2 regions of the Limnohabitans sp. genome follow, and region 1 is predicted to be linked to the other one. Evidence: predicted binding sites of a transcription regulator. Region 1 holds the regulator's gene; the other holds the start of a gene.
What was found. The regulator LexA, encoded in region 1, represses DNA repair genes until DNA is damaged. The targets are predictions, from matches to a motif close to ACTGTATNNNNATACAGT.

Region 1 (3,407 bases):
GATGATGTCGCCAGAGTGCTCATCGAGCGGCCCGAAGCCAGCATGAGCACCGCAGCCCACGCCATTGACTCTTTGCAAGAGTTCGTGAATCCGAATATCGTGAAAGTGGTTATGGATGTGCGCCAAATGGCCTTGTATTTCAGTCGTGCCCCCATTCCGTGGTGGCGTGATGGCCAGTTATCGGGCTCATTTCAAACTTTGCCCAGCCCCGCACCATGGCGGCACATCGGCATTTACGGTTACCGGGCTGGTTTTTTGTCGGATTTCCCGAGCCTGCCCCCCTCTCCATTGGAAAACACCGAATCACTTGAACAGCTACGGGCGCTGTGGCATGGTCACCGGATCGTCGTCCACCTGACCCAACAAGCCCCGGGACCAGGGGTGGATACCCCGCAAGATCTGGCCCGTATTCGTCAACTGATCGCGCAAGGAAACCTGTCCTCCCCCTGGCCGTAAGCCAACTTTGAGAATGGCGTGCTATTCTCAAAACACTGACAGGTCTGGTCATTTGGCTGGACCGACCCAAACCATTACAAACAACAAGGACCTTCCCATGAGACTGATTCTGCTGGGCGCACCCGGAGCTGGAAAAGGTACCCAAGCCACTTTCATTTGTCAGAAATACAACATTCCCCAAATTTCCACAGGCGACATGTTGCGGGCCGCAGTCAAGGCCGGCACACCGCTGGGTCTGCAAGCCAAGGCCGTGATGGAATCCGGCGCTTTGGTGAGCGATGATTTGATCATCAACCTGGTGAAAGAGCGCCTCGCGCAAGCCGATTGTGCCAATGGCTTCCTGTTTGACGGCTTTCCCCGCACCATTCCGCAAGCCGATGCCATGAAAGCCGCCGGGGTCAAACTCGATTACGTGCTCGAAATTGATGTCCCCTTCGATGCCATCATTGAACGCATGAGCGGCCGTCGCTCGCATCCAGCCTCAGGCCGCACCTACCATGTCAAATTCAAACCTCCCAAAAAAGAGGGCCTAGACGACGTGACTGGCGAACCCCTGGTGCAGCGCGCCGACGACCAGGAAGTGACCGTGAAAAAACGCCTCGATGTTTACAGCGCCCAGACCCGCCCCCTGGTCGACTACTACGCCAATTGGGCGCAAGCAGATGCCATGACCGCCCCGAAATATCGAGCCATCAGCGGAACTGGCAGTGTGGAAGACATCACCCAACGCGCACTCCTGGCACTGGCCACTTAGGCCGCGAAGCGCTTCAAGAGCAGCGGCTGGCGCACCACCACCTTCCCAAAACACGCCCCGTTCAGGGGCTTTGTTATTTGCATGAGCTCAAGCCGGGAAAGGATCGTTCCAGCAAACTGCTCAAGAACATCTGTTCACCTCCGCGCTCATTTTTAAAAAAAGCTTGCACAAACCGAAAAGCTGGTTAAAAATACAGTCACTGGATGAATAAACAGCCATCCCCACCAAGGAAGCACATGACTGACAGCCCCAAACTGACTGCACGGCAACAAGAAATCCTGGAGCTCATCCAGAACACCATCGCCAGCGCCGGTGCCCCCCCTACGCGAGCCGAGATCGCAAGCGTGCTGGGCTTCAAATCAGCCAATGCTGCAGAAGAGCACCTCAAAGCCTTGGCCCGTAAGGGGGTCATTGAATTGGTCAGCGGCACTTCTCGTGGCATACGTCTCAAAGGCAATAACCGAAACACCCCACGCACAACAACCGACCTTTTAACCATGACTCTGCCGGGTTTGGGTCAGTTGTGTTTGCCACTCATTGGTCGCGTTGCTGCAGGTTCACCGATCCTGGCCCAGGAACATGTTGACCGCAGCTACCAAATCGAAAGCAGCTTGTTTTCCACCCAACCCGACTATCTACTTCGGGTCCGCGGCATGTCCATGCGCGATGCCGGCATCATGGATGGCGACCTGTTGGCCGTGAAATCGACCAAAGAGGTTCGCAATGGACAAATCATTGTGGCCAGACTGGGCGAAGAAGTCACCGTCAAACGCCTGAACAAAACAGCCACCGGCATCGAACTCTTGCCTGAAAATCCGGACTACCCAACCATACGCGTCCACCCAGACGAGCCCTTTGACATCGAGGGCCTAGCGGTCGGTTTGATCCGGAACAGCAGCCTGATGTAAGCCCTTCGACTTGCACTCAGGTGGCGGGCGCTGTTCAGCAGCCCTGAACGCAATGTCTCTCATCACCAATCCTGCCTATGTCCAACCTCCATGCTTTTGAAAGGTTTCACATGGGAATCGCTCTCCTGACCCTCTCAGGTCTATTCAGACATCTGCCGGACTTTCACCCGTCCAAATCGGCCAAATTCAGACGCGCCATTGAACCTTCGCCCTACCCCGGTCGCGCAGTTCGACCCACGGTTTGCACCACAACTGTGTCAAAACCCATGTCCATCAACACCCAGCGTCTGGAGGTTCTCAGGCTCCACGAATTCAAGGACAGACCGCAAACCACTGGAAGAATGGTGATCTCTGGTCGCATGTCTGATGTGTGCGCCGAATTGGATCGACTTGCGGCCCTGGAAATGATGCGTTCGCGAAATTGACCCCGATTGGCAAACACCCCACAAAAAGGCAGGGATCGCCCTGCCTTTTTCGTCTCCTGACAAGGCACAATGTCGGGCATGAATATTGTGATCCTAGACGACTACCAAGATGTCGTGCGCAAACTCGAATGCGCGTCCAAGCTCGAGAACTACCCTGCCAAGGTTTACACCAACACGGTCAAAGGCATTGGTCAACTGTCTAGCCGACTTAAAGATGCCGATGTGATCGTGTTGATCCGTGAACGCACCTCTTTGAACAGGGCCTTGATAGACAAACTGCCACGCCTGAAGTTGATCGCCCAAACAGGTCGCGTCGGTAATCACATCGACCTGGCGGCTTGCACGGAGCGGGGCGTGGCCGTGGCCGAAGGGATGGGCTCCCCCGTTGCACCGGCCGAACTGACTTGGGCTCTGATCATGGCAGCATCCCGGCGCCTGCCCCACTACATCAGCAACCTCAAGCATGGTGCCTGGCAGCAGTCGGGCCTGAAATCCAGTGGCAGGCCCACCAATTTTGGTTTGGGTATCGTGTTGAAGGGCAAAACCCTCGGTGTATGGGGTTACGGAAAAATTGGCCAGTTGGTCGCAGGCTATGGCCGCGCATTTGGCATGAACGTGCAGATTTGGGGTAGCGATGAGTCCCGAATCCGGGCCGTCAAGGATGGATTGACCGCCGCGCCCAGTCGTGAGTCATTTTTTGAAAATTCGGATGTGCTGTCCTTGCATTTGCGCTTGAACGAGGCGACTACCGGCATCGTGACCAGTAATGACTTGGGCAACATGAAACCCACAGCCCTGTTGGTCAACACATCGCGTGCAGAGTTGATCGAGGACAATGCTTTGGTTGGTGCCTTGAATCGAGGG
Region 2 (3,407 bases), 1.7 Mb from region 1:
AGCACCACGGGCTGCTTGAGGATGCGCGACAGCGGCTCCTGCAGACTGCGGGCCGTGATGTCGGTGGCACCGCCCGGCGGGAACGGCACGATGATGCGCAGGGGCTGCCCCTCTTGCGCGAAAGACATTCCGGGAGCGAAAGATACAGCGGCAAGCGCTGAGAGCATGTGACGGCGTTGCATGGGTAGTTCTCCTTTGTAAAAAACGGAGATTACGGTTGGAGCGCTCGGGTGACAAGCAACAGATGGAGCTGATAACATTCCAAAAAGGAATAATCAAACTGCTGCGCCATGTCCTCGCTCCGCCGTCTTACACCCCCTTTTCACCTGTTGCGCGCCTTTTCAGGGGTGACGCGTTTTGGCAGCGTGTCCCGCGCGGCGGATGCACTGCACCTGACGCAAAGCGCAGTGAGCAAGCAGATCCGGGAGCTGGAGGACTGGGTGGGGGTGGTCCTGTTCGAGCGCAGCCGCAAGCGCCTGACACTGACCCCTGCGGGCGAGCGCTACGAGAAGGCCGTGCGCGCCGTGCTGGCTCAGCTGGAAGCCGCCACACTGGAGCTGATCACCAGCAACGATGGCGGCGGCGCGCTGCACCTGTCGAGCCTGCCCACGTTTGCCGCCAAGTGGCTGATCCCGCGCCTGCCGCAGTTTCAGCATCTGCACCCGCAGATCACCCTGCACTTCGTGCCCTACGTGCACAGCTACGACTTCGAGCGGCCCGAGCTGGACTGCTCCATCCTCTTTGGCGATGGCCACTGGCCGGGCGCGCACGCCGACTACATCACGGGCAACGAGGTCGCGCTGATCGCACCGCGCACGCTTTCAGCCGATATCGCCATCAACACACCAGGCGATGTGGCGCGCCATACGCTGATGCGCCATGTGACGGTGCCCGAGGCCTGGCTGCACTGGAGCGAGACACAAGGCGTGACAGGATTGATAAACCCGCTGGCGGGCCCGCAGTTCGACCAGTTCCAGACTATGATCCGCGCCGTTATGGCGGGCATGGGCCTGGCGCTGGTGCCGCGCTGCCTGGTGCAGGACGAGATCGCTGCCGGGCTTGTGCGCGAGCCCCTGGCCCAATACCCGATGGGCGGCGGCTACTGCGGCGACATGGGCTACTGGTTCTGCTATCCGGAAGGCCGCACACAGCTGCACGCGCTGTTGTGTTTTCGTCAATGGCTCTTGCAGGGGGCTGCGGGCGAGCCAGACGCCAAGCACGCCGCACTTGCCACGTCGACCCCATTTCCCTGATGGCCTGATCGCACCCACGCATGGCGATCATCCGCCCCCCGCGCCTGCTGCATACACCTCCAGCCCCAAAGCCACCACGGTGGCCACATCCTTGCCCACTTCGGTACGGAATTCGGCCTCGGCCTGGGCCACTGCTTCCTTGAAGGCTTGCAGCCAGGCCAGGCCCACGGGGGTGAAGACCACCCGGCGAGCGCGAGCGTCCAGCGGGTCGGGTTCGCGCTGCACCAGCCCCCAGGCCGCGCACTGGTCCACCAAATCTCCCATGGCCTGTTTGCTCATGCCCGCCGCCCGCGCCAGATCGGTCAGGCGCGAGCCGTCCAGCGCCAAATGGCGCGTGATGTGCACATGCGCGGCGCTGATTTGGTCACGCGAGGCCAGGTTGGCCAGCGCCAGCGGCACGCCCTCGTTGCCCGCCATCAGGTGCAGAACGCGCTCGTCAAACCGCCGCATGGCGTGGCCCAACAGCCGGCCCAAATGCGTCTGACGCCAGCGCTCATCCTGCAGCGCAGGGCTGCTCAAGGCGTTTGAATGGCTGTTTTCTGACATGGCTAAATGATAAGGCAAACTGACCAAAAATACTGTTTACAGTTTTATACAGCTCGTTTACAGTACTGTTCACGCATCCAGTAAACAGCACATCACCGCTGAACCCGATGCCCCAACCCATTGATATTCAAGGAGATTCTCATGAGCGACGACAACAGCGAAAAGTCCAAAGCCCTGCAAGCCGCCCTGGCCCAGATTGAAAAGCAATTCGGCAAAGGCACCATCATGCGCCTGGGTGAGGGCGAAGTCATCGCCGACATCCAGGTCGTGTCCACCGGCTCTTTGGGCCTGGACATCGCGCTGGGTGTGGGCGGTTTGCCCCGTGGCCGCGTGATCGAGATTTACGGCCCCGAGTCTTCCGGCAAAACCACCCTGACCTTGCAAGTCATCTCCGAAATGCAGCGCCTGGGCGGCACCTGCGCCTTTGTCGACGCCGAGCACGCGCTGGACGTGCAATACGCCCAAAACCTGGGCGTGAACCTGCAAGAGCTGCTGGTCAGCCAGCCCGACACCGGCGAACAAGCCCTGGAAATCGTGGACAGCCTGGTGCGTTCCGGCGCGGTCGATCTGGTCGTGATCGACTCGGTCGCAGCCCTCACCCCCAAGGCCGAAATCGAAGGCGACATGGGCGACAGCCTGCCCGGCCTGCAAGCCCGCTTGATGAGCCAGGCCCTGCGCAAGCTGACCGCCACCATCAAGAAGACCAATTGCACCGTCATCTTCATCAACCAGATCCGCATGAAGATCGGTGTCATGTTCGGCAGCCCCGAAACCACCACCGGCGGCAATGCGCTCAAGTTTTACGCCTCGGTTCGTCTGGACATCCGCCGCACCGGCACCATCAAGAAAGGTGACGACGCGATCGGCAACGAGACCAAGGTCAAAGTGGTCAAGAACAAAGTCGCGCCGCCCTTCAAGACGGCCGAGTTCGACATCCTGTTTGGCGAGGGCATCAGCCGAGAAGGCGAGGTGATCGACATGGGCGTCACCGCCAAGATCGTCGACAAGTCGGGCGCTTGGTACGCCTACCAGGGCGAGAAAATCGGCCAAGGCCGTGACAATGCCCGCGAGTTCTTGCGCGAGAACCCGGCGTTGGCCCGCGAAATCGAAAACAAGGTGCGCGAATCGCTGGGCATCCGCTTGCTGGAGTCGGCCATTGCCGAGCCCAAAGGCGAATAAAAGTCCATTAAGAGGCGGCCCCGCTTGAACAAGCCCGGATTTCAACCCTCGCTCAAAGGCCGCGCCCTGCGGCTTTTGAGTCAGCGCGAACACTCGCGCGCCGAGCTGGAACGCAAACTGGCACCCCACGAAACAGTGCCCGGCGAATTGGCCAAAGCGCTTGACGAGTTGCAGACGCGTGACTTCCTCAACGACGGCCGCGCCATCGAATCCGTGGTCCACCGGCGTGCAGGCAAATGGGGCACGGCCAAGGTCCAGCAAGAGTTGATTGCCAAAGGCTTGATTGGCGAAGCAGTGGCCCACGCCCTGGCGAACCTCAAGGACACCGAACTCAGCCGTGCCCGGGAAGTCTGGCGCAAGAAATTTGGCAGCCCGCCGCCAGACCCGCAGACCCGCGCCAAACACATGCGCTTTTTGCTCACCCGAGGC

Region 2: recA (recombinase RecA) is a predicted target of LexA. The motif match lies at 1,818-1,835, and genes of this name have one in related genera.

What each region holds. Positions count from the first base shown of each region.
Region 1 covers NZ_JAAVVW010000003.1:320,301-323,707, reverse strand. The annotation lists gene kdsB (3-deoxy-manno-octulosonate cytidylyltransferase) at 1-456, shown strand, start outside; gene adk (adenylate kinase) at 554-1,210, shown strand; gene lexA (transcriptional repressor LexA) at 1,447-2,118, shown strand; gene HEQ17_RS04525 (hypothetical protein) at 2,385-2,543, shown strand; gene HEQ17_RS04520 (D-2-hydroxyacid dehydrogenase family protein) at 2,622-3,407, shown strand, end outside.
Region 2 covers NZ_JAAVVW010000003.1:2,025,972-2,029,378, forward strand. The annotation lists gene HEQ17_RS13100 (tripartite tricarboxylate transporter substrate binding protein BugE) at 1-182, opposite strand, end outside; gene HEQ17_RS13105 (LysR substrate-binding domain-containing protein) at 291-1,253, shown strand; gene HEQ17_RS13110 (MarR family winged helix-turn-helix transcriptional regulator) at 1,281-1,799, opposite strand; gene recA (recombinase RecA) at 1,941-2,978, shown strand; gene recX (recombination regulator RecX) at 3,003-3,407, shown strand, end outside.